DNA from 3 places in the Synechococcus sp. MU1611 genome. Region 1 is predicted to be linked to each of the others. Evidence: predicted binding sites of a transcription regulator. Region 1 holds the regulator's gene; each other region holds the start of a gene.

What was found. Region 1 encodes NtcA, which controls nitrogen genes in cyanobacteria. Its sites were predicted from a motif close to GTANCNNNNGNTAC; they were not measured.
Region 2: glnA (type I glutamate--ammonia ligase) is a predicted target of NtcA. The motif match lies at 4,218-4,231, and genes of this name have one in related genera.
Region 3: FZZ92_RS05945 (ferredoxin--nitrite reductase) is a predicted target of NtcA. The motif match lies at 2,585-2,598, and genes of this name have one in related genera.

The regions. Positions count from the first base shown of each region.
Region 1 covers NZ_VTLC01000004.1:34,346-40,842, forward strand. Annotated here, with positions in the region: gene dcd (dCTP deaminase) at 1-110, opposite strand, end outside; gene FZZ92_RS08985 (cob(I)yrinic acid a,c-diamide adenosyltransferase) at 110-709, opposite strand; gene rph (ribonuclease PH) at 854-1,597, shown strand; gene ntcA (global nitrogen regulator NtcA) at 1,656-2,372, shown strand; gene FZZ92_RS09000 (DUF3084 domain-containing protein) at 2,400-3,551, shown strand; gene FZZ92_RS09005 (resolvase) at 3,548-3,988, shown strand; gene FZZ92_RS09010 (DUF3146 family protein) at 3,972-4,229, opposite strand; gene pth (aminoacyl-tRNA hydrolase) at 4,229-4,846, opposite strand; gene FZZ92_RS09020 (TatA/E family twin arginine-targeting protein translocase) at 4,875-5,105, opposite strand; gene psbH (photosystem II reaction center phosphoprotein PsbH) at 5,115-5,315, opposite strand; gene psbN (photosystem II reaction center protein PsbN) at 5,400-5,540, shown strand; gene FZZ92_RS09035 (glycoside hydrolase family 38 C-terminal domain-containing protein) at 5,528-6,497, opposite strand, start outside.
Region 2 covers NZ_VTLC01000001.1:684,882-691,378, forward strand. Annotated here, with positions in the region: gene FZZ92_RS04025 (YcjF family protein) at 1-225, shown strand, start outside; gene FZZ92_RS04030 (aminotransferase class V-fold PLP-dependent enzyme) at 354-1,757, opposite strand; gene FZZ92_RS04035 (nucleoside deaminase) at 1,798-2,301, shown strand; gene FZZ92_RS04040 (alanine--glyoxylate aminotransferase family protein) at 2,273-3,469, opposite strand; gene FZZ92_RS04045 (allophycocyanin subunit beta) at 3,566-4,090, opposite strand; gene glnA (type I glutamate--ammonia ligase) at 4,297-5,718, shown strand; gene FZZ92_RS04055 (class I SAM-dependent methyltransferase) at 5,835-6,497, shown strand, end outside.
Region 3 covers NZ_VTLC01000002.1:281,598-288,094, forward strand. Annotated here, with positions in the region: gene FZZ92_RS05915 (molybdenum cofactor biosynthesis protein MoaE) at 1-3, opposite strand, end outside; gene FZZ92_RS05920 (MoaD/ThiS family protein) at 7-243, opposite strand; gene moaB (molybdenum cofactor biosynthesis protein B) at 289-786, shown strand; gene cobA (uroporphyrinogen-III C-methyltransferase) at 798-1,586, opposite strand; gene FZZ92_RS05935 (DNA mismatch repair protein MutS) at 1,583-2,245, opposite strand; gene FZZ92_RS05940 (hypothetical protein) at 2,273-2,539, shown strand; gene FZZ92_RS05945 (ferredoxin--nitrite reductase) at 2,796-4,337, shown strand; gene FZZ92_RS05950 (hypothetical protein) at 4,352-4,543, shown strand; gene FZZ92_RS05955 (formate/nitrite transporter family protein) at 4,578-5,465, shown strand; gene FZZ92_RS05960 (HEAT repeat domain-containing protein) at 5,473-6,195, shown strand; gene cynS (cyanase) at 6,249-6,497, opposite strand, start outside.

The DNA.
Region 1 (6,497 bases):
ACCGGACGCAGCTTCTGCTCCGGATCCAGATGACGGACGAGGCCGCTCTGGAATGGCTCGATCATTCCCTGCCCAGCCTGTTCAGTGATCCAGCGATCGCACTTGAGCATCAGAAACCTCGGCGCAACTCCGTGACTTGATCTGCCATCTCCACCACGCCGGCGGGGATCGCAGGTCCTGTGATGATCACATCCATCGAGGCGGGCCGCTGCTCGAGAGCTGCAATCACGTCCGATTCATTGAGGTAACCGAAGGCAACAGCCAGGCCGATTTCATCCAGGACCAACTGGTCGAGATCCCCCTGAATCAAATGCTGACGGCAGATGGACCAAACGGCAGCAACCGCCTCCGCACCGCCGGGGTGATTCGGAGAAGAGAGGCAGAGAGGCACCTCGGGCCGTAGCCAGACCAGGCCTCCACATAGTTGGACTCGACCTGCGGGCCCCTGCTGCACGCCCCCTTTGAGGAACTGACTGATCAGAACACGACTGCCCAGACCAGCGGCACGCATCGCTTGACTGAGAACACTGGCGAAACTGCCGCGATAGGGCGCTGTGTGGACCTGGAGCTGCCCTTCGGGAGCCACCAGATATAGCGGTGGAGGATCTGCAACAGGTGGCAGGGGCCTGAGTCCAGCCCGCTGCAAAGCCTGCTGATCCCTATCCAGAGAGTTCTGGAACGCTTGGGGGTCGGCAAGGCTTGTGGTCATCGCGGCAACATCCGTCCGGGCAATCCCGGCAAGACCTTGAATGTAGCGGCGAGATGACATTCCACAAGTGCATTGACACCACCCATGGTGTTTGGACGGGCGAGAACCAACCGCCTGCGAGGCTTGAAGAACTGCACACCACCGATGAGCCAAACCGCTGGAAGCCGCACCGATGGCCGTCGCCCTGAGCAATTACGGCCGTTCTCGGTGACCTGGAATCCCATGGGTTTTGCCTTGAGCTCCCTTGTGGTTCACACCGGCCGAACCGCTGTTCTCTGCAGCGTCTGCCTGGAGGACAAGGTTCCACGCTGGCGGAAGGGGGAAGGGTTGGGGTGGCTCAGCGCCGAATACCGGTTACTGCCGGGATCCACGCCGCAGCGGCAATCACGAGAGCTCATGAAATTGTCGGGCCGCACGCAGGAGATTCAACGGTTGATCGGCCGAAGCCTTCGCGCTGTGATCGACATGAAGCGACTGGGCGAGCGCACCTTGCTGATCGACTGCGATGTGATCCAGGCCGACGCCGGAACACGGACTGCATCCATCACGGGAGCTTGGCTCGGCCTTGAGCAAGCCTGCCTTTCACTCGTGGATGAGGGGATTCTGGAGCAATCGCCACTGGTCGACCAGGTGGCGGCCGTGTCCGTCGGCCTGGTGGATGGCCAGGCCTTGCTGGATCTGGACTACAGCGAAGACAGCAAAGCTGAGGTGGACCTGAATGTTGTGCAGGCTGGCGATGGTCGCCTGTTGGAGATCCAGGGAACTGCGGAGGGAGCGCCTTTCAGCCGCAGCCAACTCAATGAATTACTGGATCTGGCTGAGCCTGGATTGACATCCCTGATGCAGGCGCAACGCCAAGCGATGAGCGAGCACAGCAGAGTTACGTAATAACCGCTACACGGCGGCCACCGTTGGCTCCGTAACTTCGCCTCACAAGGGGGTTGTCATGACCAGTAGCCGAGGTTTCAGCCGATACGCCCCGCAGATGGTGGCTCCAACCCCCAGCACAGAACCGGCCAACCGCTCCCTCCTGGAAATCATCCGGGACCTGGACGGCGCCAGCAGTGAACTGGTGGACCGCAACAAGACCATCTTTTTCCCTGGAGATCCTGCTGAACGGGTCTATCTGATCCGCCGCGGCGCGGTCCGTCTCTCCCGCGTCTACGAGTCAGGGGAAGAGATCACAGTGGCCTTGCTGCGCGAGAACAGCCTCTTCGGGGTGCTGTCGTTGCTGACCGGTCAACGGTCTGATCGCTTCTACCACGCCGTAGCCTTCACCAGAGTCGAGATGGTGACGGCGCCTGCGACATCCGTGAAGGCAGCGATCGAGGCGGATACCAGCGTTGGCCTGCGCTTGCTGCAGGGCCTTTCCAGTCGGATTCTTCAGACCGAAACGATGATCGAAACGCTGACCCACAGGGACATGTCATCCCGACTGGTGAGCTTTCTGCTGGTGCTGTGCAGGGATTTCGGCGTTGCGGATGAACTGGGAATCACCATCGACCTGCGCCTGTCCCATCAGGCCATCGCCGAAGCGATTGGCTCAACGCGCGTGACAATCACGCGTCTGCTGGGAGACTTGCGTCAATCCGGTCTGGTTCAGATTGACCGCAAAAAAATCACCGTTCTGGATCCAATCGCTCTGGCCAAACGATTCAGCTAGGCAGCACGTCAACCCACAGGTGCGGCCATGAGTGGCTGGGCACTGATCCTGGTTCTGCTGGTGCTCGGGGGCGTTCTGTCGACCCTGGGTGACCGGCTGGGAAGTCGTGTTGGCAAGGCCCGCCTGAGTCTGTTCAAGATGCGCCCGCGACGGACCGCCGTTCTGATCACGGTGCTGACCGGCAGCCTGATCAGCGCACTATCGCTCGGCCTGCTGCTGCTGGTGAGCCGCCAGCTGCGGGTGGGCCTGTTTGAACTGGATGCTCTGCAAGACCGGCTCCAGGACAGCCGGCGGCAGCTCGATGCAGCCGAACGGGAACGGGAAGAGACCCGAACAGAAGCCAACCGGATCGCCGCTGAACTCAAGCAGTCACAGCAACGGGCTGACACCCTGCGCCGCGAACTGGCTCCTCTGCAGAACGAACGCGCCCAGCTCGAAGCAGAACGTGAGCGTCTGAGCCGCGACATCGCCTCCCGCGATGCCGACATCCAGCGCACGGAGGCCGAATTGAACAGCGTGCGGAGCCGAATCCGAGCTGGCGAGCAGGAACTCAAGGAACTCGAATTCAACCTGGTCGCCCTGAGGCGTGGATCGGTGGTGATCAGTAGCGGACAGACCTTGGCGAGAGCAACGGTTCGTCTCGATGCTCCTGATCAAGCGAAACAGGCTGTCGACAGGCTGCTTCAAGAGGCCAATGCCAACGCCTACGGCAAGGTGAGGCCGGGTGAAGCACCCGAACGACAGTTGATCCGCGTTCCCCGCAGCGACGTGGAACGCCTACAGAACATCATCCGCAAGCCGGACACCTGGGTGATCTCGCTGCGCTCCGCCACCAATGTGCTGCGTGGTGAAACGGCGGTGTACGCCTTCCCCGAAGTGCGTCCGAACCGCCCAGTAGCTCAAAGCGGTGACGTGCTGGCGACCACCACACTACGAACGGATGAACGCACACCAGAGGGCATTCGAACACGGCTGAACCTTCTCTTGGCATCGGCCTATGCCGAGGTGCAACGGCGAGGATCCCTGACGGAAGGACTGCAATTCGATGGATCAGCACTCTCCCAACTGGCCCAGACATTGATGGAGGGACCCAGCAAAAGCGTGGTCTTGAAGGTGATTGCCGCAGGGATCAGCTACAGCGCCGATGCTGTTGTGGTCGAGGTTGAGGCATCCCCATGAAGCGGGTGGCCGTACTCGACCCAGGCCGCTGCAAATGTGGCCTTGTGCTGGCCGATCTTCAGCATGGTCTTGTCAGCGAGGGCCATGTTCTGAGCCCAGAGGCCGTGGAACCCTGGCTCGAGCAGTGGAATCAAGACCAAGCTCTAGATCGCATCCTGATTGGCGACGGAACAGGAAGCCAAGCGTGGATCAAGCGGCTGGAAGGCCTGGGCAGCCTCACCGTGATTCCGGAGCAGGGGACCACCCTGCGGGCAAGACAGCGTTACTGGACGCTGTGGCCAGCTCGGGGTTGGCGCCGAGTTCTACCGAAAGGGCTGCGCATTCCACCGGTGGACCTGGATGCTGTTGCCGCCTTAGTCATGCTGGAAGAGCACCTGGGGTGCCGCCTGCAATGGCCAGAGCCTGCACCCACGTTCTTGCTCAAAACCTGGCCCTGACCATGAAGGTGTAGTCACCTCCTGGTTCGAGCTTGTAATCAGAACGCACCAGGAACCGCCGCAAGGCATCCTCGATCAGGGCACGTCCTAAGGACGGCTCCACCATCAGCTCGCCGCGGTCAAACGCCCAGGAAAACTGCCACTCAAAGCCTCCGGCAGAGACCTCACCCTCCACACATTTCGCCTGAAAACATTGGCGAAGCACCCGTAGATGGGCTGTTGTCGCCGGAAGAGCCGGCATCAGTCTTCGGACTCCAGGTCGTAGCGAAACCCGTTGATCCAGGTCCCGGCGCGCTCAAAGCTCTGACGTTGAAGACGATTAATCCCTTCCAGGACAGCGTCCAGAACAGCGCCCACACAGGGTTGCTCCAGCTTGCTGAAGGGACCAAGCACGTGAGACACCGTTCGGGCACGACGCTCGGCAGGGTTCTCAGCCGGAGCACCAATCCCGATCCGCAGCCTGGGGAACGCCTGGGTGCCGAGATGCTGAATGGTGCTACGCAGTCCGTTGTGACCTCCAGCACTGCCCTGAGCACGCAGCCTCAAACGGCCAAGGGGGAGATCCATATCGTCAACCAGCACCAGCAGTTGATGGGGCTCGAGGCCAAACCAATCGAGCGCAGCACGAATTGCACGACCGCTGTCGTTCATGTACGTCTGCGGCATGAGGAGGCGCAAACGCTGATCACCCACTCCTGTGTCGGCCGCCAATCCATGCAATTTGGCTTGCTGCCGAAAGCTGAATCCGGAACGCTCCGAAAAAAGCTCCAAAGCCATGAAGCCGATGTTGTGGCGCGTGCCCGTGTATTTCGTGCCGGGGTTTCCCAGTCCCACGACAAGCTTGAGATCGGTGGTCATACCACTGTGGCGACTCAGTTGTGGCGACTCAGTCGCCGGGGGGAAGTTCTTCGACCGGTTTGGCAGCGTCCGCCGGCACCTCCGGATCTGCCATGGCTTTGTTGATCTCGCGCTCAAATTCCTTGGACGCGGATTGGAATCCCTTCAGGGTCTTTCCCAACGTGCGACCAAGCTCCGGCAAGCGCTTCGGACCGAAAACCAATAGCGCAACGGCGCCGATAACCGCCATTTCGGGGAGACCGACGCCGAAGATATTCATGGGTTCAGATCAGCCGAGGCCGTTCCAGTTCACGTTGATGCCCTCAAGGATGAGGGACTTGTTGTAGAGCTGAAGAATCACCAGCAGGAACACCAAGAAAAGCACCATGAAGATGCCCATCACGGGAGTGGTGCCCCATCCGGGAACCACCTTGCCGTACTCGGAGTTCAGTGGGCGGAGAAGGTCTCCCAGACGGGTGCGTTGGGCCATGACGACGCTGGGTCTCGGGTGGTTTGAAGTCCCGATACTGTAGGGGCCGACTCCGGTTCGGGGTCGATCCTGTCGAGAGATGTGATGGAAACGTCGTCCCCAGCCCTGTCCGTTGCCATCGGTGTGCTCGCCGTTTTGTTCGGACTCACCGGTTTTGGCGTGTACCAGGCCTTTGGTCCGCCATCAAAAGCTCTCGATGACCCGTTTGACGATCACGAGGACTGAGACAGCACTAGAGACACGAGGTCTCCGGGAGCGATCACCACTTGATCTGTTGCAGTTGAGTCAGCCTGAAAGCGAACGCGCCAGCCTGAACCGGGGGCCCATCTACAGCGAGCAGATCCCGCGTTCATCAGCTTCAGCAAACAGTCACCGCCATTCAGCTGCAGAGCAACCGGCGTGAGCTGATTCGGGAGCGATGGGAACCACTGACGCGGCTCAGCGGGCAGCGGTGCACAACAACCCGGCTCGCGAAATGCAATCGCAGCCTGCGGTACACCGGCATCGCTCCAGGAGCCTGACAACGGCATGAGAGCAAGACGCTGGCGATGCCAGCCCTGATCAGCACTGGGATCAGGCCAGGTTGGACCGCGTAGGAGCGAAATGCCCAGTCGTGATGGAGACCAATCAACCCCCTGAGGACCATCCAGCAACACAGCCAACCCACCTCCAGGAGCCGCCGACTGCGAGGCGAACCAAGAGATCACAGGGACTTCCCAACGGGCTTTTTCCCGAGGTGTCATCGGCTCAGCGGGGCGTTCAATCACCCCTCCACTGGTGTCGGCACCGATCCGAACGGCGCGAGTCGCCAGCGGCAGGTCCAGGCGCAACAACTCGTGGGTCTGGCACCAGTCGATGCTGCAGATCAGCTCCAGCCAAGGCGTATCGGCCTTCAGCCTCAGGTCCAGTCGCATGGAACTGGCGCCAAGTTTGCGCCTCAGCACCAAATGGGCGACCAGGGGGCCCTTGTCGAGCCATTGCAATGATCCCGTGGAGTCAACACCCAGGGGATTGGAGCGGTAACCAGCAGCCAGATCCCAGGCATCCCAAAATTCTCCACGGTCTCGGTAGCGCTCGAGCTGCAGCGGCGCCGACAACTGCTCTCTTCCATCACGCCCCCTGAAAGCAAGGAGTCCGGCTGCGGAGACCTCAAGTTCAACCAAATCATTACCCAGACGCCAG
Region 2 (6,497 bases), on a different contig from region 1:
CGTTACTTCGAACAAGACCAAGACTGGGGCGACGGCGGGATGCAGACCGTCGTGCAACAGGCCTTTGAACTCAATCGGCGGGAACTCTCGCTGCAGCGCTTTCTGGCCAGTGCAATGCGGCAAGTGGTGGAACCGCTTCAGCAGTCGGCAGCGGGGCGCCTTCCGCCCCGGCCAGAGCCTCAGCAGGAGGGGGGAGCATCGGCCCCCGGGCATCCAGCACCGTGATCAGCAGCAGATAGATCACACCAATCGCCACTGAAATCGCACCGGTGACGATCGCAACCCAGCGTGAACCCTGCTTCTGTTCCGGCATGGGACCCCCTCAAACGAGGGCGATTGTGGACGATCAGGCTTCAGGCCAGCGATGCATTCAGCCGATCGGACAAGTCGCTGAGATGCTGAGCTGTGGTGTGCGGGTTACCCAAGACCGCTTTAAGACAGAAACGGTCGCCATAGAAGGGTCTCGAGAGCATGTAGCCGTGAGAGAGAAGCATCTGGCGGGTCTCTTCACTCCAACAAGCGGCAGCGTCAATTCCCCCCTCCCTGGCCTGGAACGCCAGAAGGTGAAGGTCACCCGACAACAGCGTCAGCTTGTTGGGATCCAACATGGAGGCAAAGGCCTTTCGCCGTTGCAAGGCACCGCTGAGGGTCGCTTCAATCCCAGCCTCACCCAGCTGACGCAGGCCAAGCCAGAGCTTGAGGATCTCCGCGGGCCGGGTTCCCTGCAAGCCGATCTCCCCACCGTGATCCACCCCATTGGGCGCCTGCATGTAGGGCAATCCTGTTGAAAAGGCCTGGCGGAGGTGGGTGCGATCCCTCAGCAACAGCAGCGATGAAGCTTTGGTGATGCCAAGCAGTTTCTGAGGATTCAGAGTGATCGAATCCGCCAACTCCATGCCGCGCATCAGAGATGCGTGGCTGGTGCTCAGGGCGAACACACCGCCGATGGCTGCATCCACATGCAACCACACCCCTGCATCACGACAGAGTGCTGCCAGATCCGAGAGGGGATCAATGGCACCACGCACGGTTGTCCCAGCGGTGGCCACCACCGCCAGACAAGGGCGGCCCTGGGCTTGCAGTGTTGTCAAACGCTCGCCCAAAGCGTCAAGACAGAGGCCGCCGTCGGGGGCCACCGGAAGCATCTGGAGTGCATCCTCCGACAAACCCATCACCCTTGCCGCCTTGTTGATCGAGACGTGGGCGTCTTGGCTGCAAAGGAGCACGGGATCCCGCTGCATCGAGCCCAAAGCGGCCCGAGCCGAGACCAGTGCCATGAGATTGCTCAGGGTTCCACCACTCGCCAGAACGCCTCCGGATCCTTCCGGCAAGCCAATCCTGTGGCAGAACCAGCGGCAGAGATCATGTTCCAGGCCAGTCAGCCCAGGAGAGAGTTCCTCTGCCAGGAGATTGTTGTTCAAACCCGCGCAAACCATCTCCGCCGCAATGGAGGCGGTGAGAGGGGGCGGATCAAGATGAGCCAAGGCACCGGGATGAGACGGCTGGTAGGCCCCATCCATCACTTGCTGCAGATCACTCAGGAGTGATTCGACACCAGCTCCTTCCAGCCCGGGAGCCACCTCAGGCAAAGGGCGCATCAAGGGCACCGGGCCCGTTCGTTCAGCCGAGCCGATCCAACGGCAGAGCAGATCTGAACTGCGGTGCAAGAAGTCATTCAGTACCGGGTCTGCAGCCGAGGGGATGGCGAACGGAGCGAGCCGATCCGATGGGTGCTGAGACTCGGAACAGGCTTGCAACGGAGACCCGTGAACTTCAGTGATCTTCGCGTCTCGTGGGATGGTGCTCAAAGGACAGCGTGTAACGGCGGTGGATCAGCGGGATGACTTGACTCGCTGGATGGACGTTCTGCTCCAGCGGGCCGAGGCCACTGGCGCGGAAGGAGAGGTACCAGTTGCCGCGGTGATCCTGGATGGAAACGGGAAGGCCATCGGACATGGACGCAACAGACGCCAGAACCATATGGACCCCCTTGGGCATGCCGAACTGGTGGCGTTAAGGCAGGCAGCGGTGGTGCAGGGCGATTGGAGATTCAACGACTGCACCTTGATCGTGACCCTCGAGCCCTGCCCCATGTGTGCGGGAGCCTTGGTGCAGGCCCGAATGGGAGCAGTGGTGTATGCCGCATCGGACCCTAAACGCGGTGGTTTGGGGGGAAGCCTTGACCTCTCCACCCATGCCAGTGCGCACCATCACATGGAGGTGGTGCGCGGTGTGCGCGAGGCTGAGGCGAGAGGGCAGCTGGAGCGCTGGTTCAGGCAGCGGCGGCTTCAGAACCGCTGAAGCGGGGTAGCTCTGTCTCAAACAGGTTGAGGAGACGGTTCACATTTTCTGGGTTGGAGTTGTATCCCATCAGCCCGATTCGCCAGATTTTTCCAGCAAGCGTGCCGAGACCACCGCCCACCTCGATGCCGTGGTTGTTCAGCAGATGCTGACTGAAGGCCTTTCCATCCACACCTTCAGGGATGCGAACAGTGGTGAGCGTCGGCAGTCGACGGTCGGCCGGAACATGCATAGAAAGCCCGAGACTTTCGAGGCCGCTCCAGAGCAATTCCGCATTGCTGCGGTGTCGAGCCCAGGCCTGATCTAGACCTTCCTCGGCCAACAGACGTAAGGCTTCGCGCATGCCGAAATTCATATTGACCGGCGCCGTGTGGTGGTAGACACGATCACTGCCCCAGTACTGATTAAGCAGGGACACATCGAGATACCAATTGGGAACCTTGCCCTGACGGGCTGACATCTTGGCCTCGGCGCGAGGGCCCATCGTGAAGGGTCCAAGGCCCGGAGGGCAGCTCAATCCCTTCTGGCTGCAGCTGTAAGCGAGATCAACCTTCCACTCATCGATATAAAGCGGAACTCCCCCCAAGGACGTGACGGTATCGAGCAGCAGCAAGCAGTCGTGCTTGCTGCAGAGGTCGCCAATGCCGTCCATGGGTTGGCAGACACCGGTGGAGGTTTCGGCATGAACCATCGCCAGGATCGCGGGCTTGTGCTCGATCAGGGCCGCTTCGAGTTCATCGAGAGAAAACCACTCTCCCCAGGGCTTCTCAATGGTTTTGACATCAGCGCGGTAACGCCCAGCCATATCTGCCAGACGCAGGCCGAAATATCCCTTCACCGCAATAAGAACGGTGTCTCCAGGTTCCACGGTGTTGGCCAGGGTTGCCTCCATGGCGGCACTCCCAGTACCACTCATCGGAAGCGTGAGGCGGTTGTCCGTCTGCCAGGCGTAGCGCAGAAGTTCCTGCACCTCACCCATCAGCTCGACGTAAAGGGGATCAAGGTGACCGATGGGAGTTCGCGACAGCGCCTTCAGAACCGTCGGGTGCGCGTTCGAGGGGCCTGGTCCCAGCAGCAGTCGATCTGGAGTGCTGATCGGTGCAAAAGCTTTGCGATGACGTTCGTCAACAGGAAGAAGAGAGTTGGTCGTCGCCAAAGCCCTGATCATTGGTTCGTGGTGATGAGCCTACGCAGTCATGCCCCTCAGAAGAGATGAGAGCTGCACGATTGCAATCTGTTCAAATCTTGCGCTGAACTTTTGCGTTCAACGTTGGCGCACATTGGTTTCAGCAAGGCCTTTGGCCAGGTGATCGAACGGCTGCAGAACAGTGGCGAGCTGCTCGGATGCCGCACCGTTCGCCAAAAGCATCTCGGCCACGACTTCCCCGAGCAAAACAATGCTGCGAACAGTGGGGCCCGTAGGAACACCAAGGCTCTTGTAGGTGTCGTCCAGCCCGTTGAGAACACGCTCATTGAGAATCGTGCTGTCGCCGGCAACCAGGGCATAGCTGGCGTAGCGCAGGAAGTAATCCATGTCCCGCAGACAGGCAGCGAGCCGACGGGTCGTGTAGGCGTTTCCGCCAGGAAGGAGCAGGTCGGGCTCATCCCGGAACAGCCGCTGGCTGGCCTCACGCACAATTTCGGCGGCGGAACCGTTGATCAGCTCAACAGCCTGAATCCGCAGCGTGGATTCATCCAAATACGCATTGATGCTGTCGATCGCTGGACGATCGAAATAACGACCCAGTTGGTCGTAGCGACCGATCAGACCGCTGATTGCATCGCGCATTTACCTGAATCTCCAGAGGATCCCCCGCGGACGCTAACACCGTTGAAGCGGGCAAATCCTTTGGCAGGCCTGCATTTCGGCCAAGTTGACAGAAACGGTTACGCAGTTGACTCCAGGCAGCTGGAACGTACCTCTTGATACAAAATGGTGACTTGTGGCTCTATACGGTCACACCACTGCACAATTCAGTCGAGCAGTCCTTTCTTATGTCGAAATCCCCCCAGGACGTCCTGCGCCAGATCAAGGACGAAGGCATCGAACTGATCGACCTCAAATTCACCGATCTGCACGGCAAGTGGCAGCACCTAACGGTCTGTACCGATCTGCTGGAGGAAGAATCCTTCACTGAGGGCCTGGCCTTTGACGGTTCCTCCATCCGTGGATGGAAGGGCATCCAAGCCTCCGACATGGCCATGGTTCCCGACGCCAACACGGCCTGGGTTGATCCGTTTTATCGGCACAAAACCCTGAGCATGATCTGCTCGATTCAGGAGCCGCGCACCGGTCAGCCCTATGAGCGCTGTCCCCGCGCCCTGGCCCAGCGTGCTTTGAATCACCTCGCCAGCACAGGACTGGCCGACATGGCCTTCTTCGGTCCTGAGCCTGAATTCTTCCTCTTCGACGACGTCCGCTACAACTCGGCCGAAGGTGGCTCCTTCTACAGCGTCGACACGATCGAGGCGGGTTGGAACACGGGTCGCATCGAGGAAGGCGGCAACCTCGCCTACAAAATTCAGGTGAAAGAGGGGTACTTTCCCGTTGCTCCGAACGACACAGCCCAGGACATCCGCTCCGAGATGCTTCTGCTGATGGGGCAACTGGGTATCCCCACCGAGAAGCACCACCACGAAGTTGCCGGCGCAGGCCAGCACGAGCTCGGCATGAAATTCGCTGAGCTCATCCAGGCAGCCGACAACGTCATGACGTACAAGTACGTCGTGCGCAACGTGGCCAAGAAGTACGGCAAGACAGCCACCTTCATGCCCAAGCCGGTGTTCAACGACAACGGCACAGGCATGCATGTGCACCAGAGCCTCTGGAAAGGTGGTCAGCCACTGTTCTTCGGCGAAGGCACCTACGCGAACCTGTCGCAGACCGCCCGCTGGTACATCGGCGGCATCCTCAAGCACGCTCCGGCCTTCCTGGCCTTCACCAACCCCACCACCAACAGCTACAAGCGTCTGGTGCCCGGCTTCGAAGCTCCAGTGAACCTGGTGTACTCGGAGGGCAACCGTTCCGCCGCTGTGAGAATTCCTCTCACCGGCCCAAGCCCCAAAGCCAAGCGCCTCGAATTCCGTTCCGGTGATGCCCTAGCCAATCCATATCTGGCCTTCAGCGCCATGATGATGGCTGGCCTGGATGGCATCAAGAACCAGATCGATCCCGGCGACGGCGAAGATCGCGATTTGTTCGAACTTCCTGCTGAAGAGCTTTCGAAGATCGCAACGGTCCCGGCTTCCCTCAATGGTGCCTTGGAAGCTCTGAATGCCGATCGTGGCTTTCTCACCGCTGGCGGAGTGTTCAGCGACGACTTCATCGACAACTGGATTGACCTCAAATACGAAGAGGTTCAGCAGCTGCGTCAGCGTCCTCACCCCCACGAATTCACCATGTACTACGACGCCTGATCAGCACTCGTTGAGACCCACGACCCGCCTCGCAGGAGGCGGGTTTTTTTTGTGGACTGCTTGGCACGCGGTTGCGCGTCACATCCGCTGGAATAGGGCCGTTGTCTGAATCCGCGATGGCGTCAACGCCCCTGAGCAAGCTTGCGTACCAAACGCTTCAGCAAGGCAAAAGCATCGCGGGCCTGGCTCACAAAGAGCTGAGCACCAAGCTGATGGAATGGGTGGCTCCCGATGCCGTTCCCAAAACCGAAGCAGTACCCGCCGAGGTGCTCGGAGAACTGCGCCTGGATATGAACAAGCTCCAGGAACAGGATTGGCAGGAGGCTCAATGGGGGATCTATCCGGAGCAACTGCTCTTCGATGCGCCCTGGCTCGACTGGGTCAGCCGTTATCCACAGGTGTGGATGGATCTCCCCTCCACCTGGGATCGACGCCGTGAGCGCAACGTTCGCGATCTGCCACGGGACACCGAAACAGCGCTTTACCCCGACTACTACCTTCAAAATTTTCATCATCAAACCGATGGATATCTGAGTGATCACTCCGCCGGTCTCTACGACTTACAGGTTGAGATCCTTTTCAACGGCACAGCCGATGCCATGCGTCGACGGGTCCTGGCTCCGCTCAAACGCGGCTTAAAGCATTTCGCTGACCGGGCTCCGGGCTCCCTGAAGATCCTTGATGTGGCCACCGGCACCGGTCGGACGCTGCACCAAATCCGAGCTGCTGTTCCTCACGCGCAACTCATCGGGACCGATCTCTCCGAGTCGTACCTCCGT
Region 3 (6,497 bases), on a different contig from region 1:
CATGCTTCAACCCCCCGTGAACGGTGGAAGAAAGGCCAGCTCATCACCGGCCTGCAACCGCTGATTCGCACCGACCAACTCCTGATTGACCGCAATGCTGATGCCCTCGAGCGGGCCAAGATCCAACTGGTTCCAGACCTCACGGGCCGTTGATACCCCTGGCGTGAAGGGGAGGGAACGCTCCGCCCAACCGGCACGTTCTCGGAGGGAGGCGAACAACAGCACCTTCAGCACCGCGTCCATGGCAGCTGGAGCGGTTCTAGCGTCCGAAGGCTCCGCCGCTGTGCCATGGGCCTGTCCATCGCCCTGCTCACCATCTCCGACACACGCACCCTGGCGGACGACAGCAGCGGAGATCAGCTGCTGCGCAGCCTTGAAGCCGCCGACCATCGGCTTCACGAGCGAAGACTCTGCCCCGATGATCGCTATCAAATCCGCAGTGAACTGAGCCGCTGGATCGCCGATCCCGCGGTTGATGTGGTGATCACCAGTGGGGGTACCGGTCTGACCGGCCGCGATGGCACCCCCGAAGCCGTGGCACCTCTGCTGGACAAAACAATCGAAGGATTCGGGGAACTGTTTCGCGTGCTCTCCTTCGAGAGCATCGGCACCAGCACCCTGCAAAGCCGCTGCCTTGCCGGCGTGGCCAACGGCACCTTTGTGTTTGTGCTGCCGGGTTCTCTGGATGCGGTGACCACGGCTTGGGACCGGCTCATCCGTGCTCAGCTCGATACCAACACCCGGCCGTGCAACCTGGCCCAGCTCCGGGCTCGCTTGAAGGAATAGAGCGTGGATTGTCAGAACGGAATCGGCATCGTGACCGCTGCCGGTGTGGGCATGCAGGCCTCAACCTGCTGGTCAATCACCTCACCAACCACAACGATCGAGGGTGACTTGAAGGCTTGCGCTCGGCATTGATCGGCAACGTCAACCAAGGTTGCTTTGAGGCAACGCTGCCCCGCCACCGTGCCCTGCTGGATCACCGCCACGGGAGTTGTCGAAGCCAAACCACCCGCCATCAGTTCCTCCGCGATCCGGGGCAGATTGTGCAATCCCATGTAAATCACCAAGCCGTCACTGGCAGCGGCCAAGGCACGCCAATCCACAGAGGGACGGCGCTTGTCGATTTCCTCATGACCGGTGACGAAGGTCACCGATGACCCCGCCCGCCTGTGCGTGACGGGAATTCCGGCATAAGCAGGGGCAGCGATGCCGGCCGTCACGCCCGGGACCACCTGAACAGAGATGTTCCTTTCCGCCAAGTAAGCCGCTTCTTCACCTCCACGACCAAACAGAAAGGGATCACCCCCCTTCAACCGCACCACCGTGCTGTGTTTCTGGGCCATTTCCACGAGCACGGCGTTGGTGCTCGGTTGCGGCACTGAATGATGCCCACGACGCTTGCCGACAAAACGGCGTTCGCAGGCATCAGGGACAAGATCCAGCACTTCCTCGGGCACCAGCGAGTCGTACACCAGGGCATCGCACTCGCGAAGCAGCCGATGCGCCTTCAGCGTGAGCAACTCGGGATCGCCAGGACCGGCTCCCACCAGATAAACGGTTCCGGATTGTTCAGCGATGCTCACGGCAGAGAAACAAGCAGATCGATCAAGGCCTGACGGGTGGGGGGATGCTCCAGCAGAGGAGGCAATCCACCAGCTTCGCTTAACGCCTCCGTCATGCGATTCGGAGCTAGAGCCAACGGGAGTGGCCGGGCGCGGGGATGGCGCTGCTGGAACTCCGGCCAGGCATCGAAGGAAACCAACGGCAACGCCAATCGAGACGACAGCATCGTGAGAAACCGATCCGCCACACCTGGACGGAGAGGATGGTGCACCAGCACGGCATCACGCCGTTCCGGCAGGGGAAGCGCTGAAAGCACAGCGTCCCACCAGGAGGTCCATGCACCGAGAAAGGGCAGCAAGCTCACATTGGCCCCAGTTGAACGAAGCCTGTCCCGAATTGCCGGCACATCGGTTCGAGCGTGAGCTCCAGGCAGCAACAACAAAGGAACGATCCAAGCGGGTTGGAGAGGAGCCGAAACGGCCTGTTCAGCTGTCAGCACCTCGAGCTGTACCGGCGCCGATCGCCGCTGAGCCAGAAGAGGCGGCAGGGATGCCAAACAGTCGGGAACAGCACCGCCATTTCGGCCGTGCACCACGAGATGCAGACCACGCCTTCTCGCGTCGGAAGCGTCATTCCGTAGCAATGGCCACGGATCGATGACCGTGCCGGCTGATGTCATCGGGTTGTTCTGAACGTTGAGGAAGTCATGGCGCCCCGCCGTAATTTTGATCGTGCTCCATTGGACAGTCGCTCCTACCGCGAGCCTCTGGAAGGACGCATCGAGCGATACGACGCCCGGAACGACCGCTACCGCAGGGGATACGACCCCAGGGACGCCCGCTACGACAGAAGACTTGATCGCGCGGCTGGGCCGTCCGAATTGGACCAAGACTTCGCTGCGATGAAGCGCGTTTGGCAAATGCTCCGGGCCGGAGCGGTGCGGATGGTTGGCGAAATTGGACGCCAATACTGAGGCTTAATCAGGTTGCCTTTTACGGCCTCACGGGAACCACCAGATGTAGCCGAAATTACAAATTGGCCAAATCAGAGCCCTGCAATCGATCAACTCCAAAAGTGTTCTCTTTGTTACGGACCAGGGTTCCCATCACGGTGATTATTCAATCAACCCAACGCACCCTTCGTTTTGAAGCGTTGCCGGTCTTCGGGCCATCTCGATTGATTCGCACCTCGTCTTTGAGCAATCAATCCGCCCACTTTTCAATCGACTTATGACTACTAGCTCTCCCTCCAGGCCTTACCTGGATGGCAAGAAGCTCAACAAGATCGAGCAGAACAAGGCGGCCAAGGATGGCCTGTTGGTCGGTAGCGAGATCGAGAAATTCGCCGAACTCGGCTGGGAGCAGGTGGATGAGACCGACCTTCAACTGCGTTTGAAGTGGTACGGCATGTTCTGGCGTCCGAAAACGCCAGGCAAGTTCATGCTCCGCCTGCGTGTGCCCAATGGAGTACTAACCGCAGATCAACTTCGTGTGGTTGGTTCGATCGTCGAGCGCTACGGCGAAAACGGCAGTTGCGACATCACCACTCGGCAGAACCTTCAGTTGCGTGGTGTGCTGCTGGGCGACCTGCCAGAGATTCTTAAACGACTAACGGAAGCAGGTCTCAGCACGATTCAATCCGGCTTCGACAATCCCCGCAACGTCACTGGCAACCCAATCGCCGGCATCGATCCCAACGAGATCGTCGACACGCGGCCCTACACAACCGAGCTGCAGAACTTCCTCACCAACAACTGCCAAGGGAACCCGGAGTATTCCAACTTGCCCCGCAAGTGGAACACAGCCGTTGCAGGGGCGAAGGACAACTTCCTGCTCCACAACGACATCGTCTTTCATCCCGTGGAACGGGATGGGGTGATGGGTTTTGGTGTGTGGATCGGCGGTGTTCTGTCATCGCAGATGAATGCCTATGCCATTCCTCTGAATGCCTGGGTGAAGCCTGACGAAATCTGCAAGATGACCGACGCCGTGATCCGGCTCTGGCGCGACAACGGCGAACGGGACAAGCGCCCCAAAGGCCGCTTCCGCCTCTATCTGGATCAGGTGGGCCACGACGTGTTCCGCAGCCAAGTGGAAGAACTCTTCGGTCCGCTGACATCGGATCCTGGCTCCGTGTTCAACACCACGCCCCGCTCCCACTACGGATTCCATCCCCAGAAACAGGAGGGCCTGTCCTACGCCGGTCTGCACGTTCCAGTCGGCCGCCTGACCGCCCAGGATCTTCAGGATTTGGCCACCGCAAGCCTCAATTACGGCAGCGGCGAAGTGCGTCTCACGGAAGATCAGAACGTCATTCTCGTGGGACTGGCCAACGACAAACGGGAAGCCTTGAAGGCCGATGCCCTCGTGCAGCGCTTCCCTCTGGAACCTGGTCACATCTCGGCTGGAACGGTGTCCTGCACCGGCAACACCTACTGCGGCTTTGCCCTAACCAACACCAAAGACCAAGCCCTTGAAGCAGCCAAGGAACTGGATCAGGAGCTCAACCTTCCCGACGAGCTGAAGATCCACTGGACCGGCTGCCCCAACACCTGCGGCCAGGCCTACATGGGTGCCATCGGCCTCACCGGCACCAAGGCAAAAAACAGTGAAGGCGTGATGGGCGAGGGCTACACGATGACCATCGGCGGTTCCCAAGGCGCCAACCCAAGCATCGGCGAAATCCACCGCAAGGCCATCCCCGCCGATGAGATCAAGGCAGCTCTGAAAGAGGTGTTGATCGACAAGTTTGGGGCCACCCCGAAGGCCTGATCGCTGCTGTCGCCGTGACGCTTCCTTTTGAAGTCACGGCTCCAACGCAACGACCACACCCCCTCACCGTCATGGCCAACCGCAACGACGTGTTCTCTCGTTTCGTCAACTGGCTTAGCGCCAGTGGTCGCGACGGAGCCGCCATCAACCGTCAGGGCGGCAGCCCTGATCTGTTCTCCCGCCTGATGAACCGCATCAGCGGCTGACATCAAACCTTCGTCCAACTCTCAATCTCAACCGATGGACTACGTCCTACCTAATGAGCTTGTCGACGGCATGATTGCCGCCGGCGGCAAAAAATCAACGGTCAGCGTGAAGAACCTGCTGATCCGCGGCTTTTACTCCGGAGCCATCCTTGGCCTGGCAGTGATCCTGGCCCTGACCGTGGGCATCACCGTGAAAGCGCCCTTCGTCGGCTCGCTGCTGTTCCCCTTCGGCTTCGCCAGCATCGTGCTGTTCGGCATGGAGCTGGTCACCGGTAACTTTGCGCTGCTGCCGATGGCCACCTGGGCTGGCAAAAGCACCTGGGGCGCCACCTTCCGCAATTGGGTCTGGGTCTGGATCGGCAACTGGATCGGCACCGCAGTTGTGGCCGTGATCATGGCGATCAGCCTCACCAGCGGCACCATGGATGGCGCTGCTGACAATGTCGGCCCGCCGATCTGGGATGCCGTGGCCCAGAAGATCATGGCTCTCAATCAAATCAACGTTGAGAAGAAGTACGAGGCCCTGGGAAGCATGGGCTTTTTCCTCGCCTTCCTGCGCGGAGTGGTGGCCAACTGGCTGGTCTGCCTTGGCGTAACCATGGCTCTGGTGAGCAAGAGCGTTCCTGGCAAAATCCTGGCCTGCTGGCTTCCGATCACGGCCTTCCAATCGATGGGCATGGAGCACATCGTGGTGAACCAGTTCCTTCACACCGCCGGTCCGATCCTTGGTTCAGGTGTCCCCTTCACCAAGGTGATCTTCTGGAACTTCCTGCCGGTCACCCTGGGCAACATCGTGGGCGGCATGGTGTTCATCGGCATGCTCTTCTACAGCACCCACCGCACTCAGATGGAGAACGTGCTGCCGACCGAGCACGATGAAAAGCTGGAGCGTGAGCTCGCTGCAGAACTGGGTGCCCGCTGATCCATCCATGAACGACGAAGCCGTTCTCTGGGAACGGCTCGCCCGATCACGACGCGCTCCTTTGGAGCCCGCTTGGCTGGGGGAGGTCTACTCCCCCAGCCTTTCTATTGATCTGCGGCGAGCCCTCTGCGAAAAACTGGGGATGCAGGCCGAGCGGGGCTGGCCCGTCATCCAAGAACTCCTCGCCAACCATGGGGTTCAAACCGATTTAGTGATGGCAGCAGGGCTGTGCCACCAGAGCGAAGCCCGCGATTGGTTGTTAGTTCAACTCGAGCAAACCTCGGACAACGAGGACGCCAACCTGATGGTGGTTCAGGCTCTGGCCTGCTGGGGAGCCGAGGTTCCAGAGTCAGTTGTAGTGAATTGCCTGCATCACCCAGGCCAACTGCACCGCCTCGCCGGTCTGCAACTGCTCAGCTTCCGGTCCCACTGCCTCGACGACGGCGAACTGCTGCAGTTCTGCCAAGAAGTCTTGAATGATTTTCGCGATCCAGTCGTTGTGGCCGCTATTCGGGTTCTGCAACGCCGCGATGGCGGGTTGATCAGCGAAAAGCTGGCAGAACTGTGTCGCAACGGTTCCCTCCCTGTTGCAGAGGCAGCATTCCGCGCGCTGGGTTGCATCGCCACACCTGCCAGTCAGCGCTGTCTGCTGGAACTGAGCGAAGAACTGAATGACGACACTCGAAGGAAGATGGCAAGCACCCAGCTCAGCCAACAGTTTCGCCAATAAAAAAGCCCCGCTTTTGCGGGGCCTTGATGTCTTTAATCAAGACAACTGGTTGTTCACCACTTTTTGTAAGGCAGAAACTTGCCGCACATGGTGATTTTGACCCGATCACCTTTGGGATCTTCCACTTTGTCGACATCGAGGGTGAAATCGATCGCGCTCATGATGCCATCACCAAAATGCTCCTGGATGACATCCTTCAGAGGCATTCCATAGACCTGCATGATCTCGTAGAAGCGATAGATCAAGGGATCGGTGGGGATCACAGGATCAAGACTTCCCTTGGTGGGGAACTCCTGCAAAGC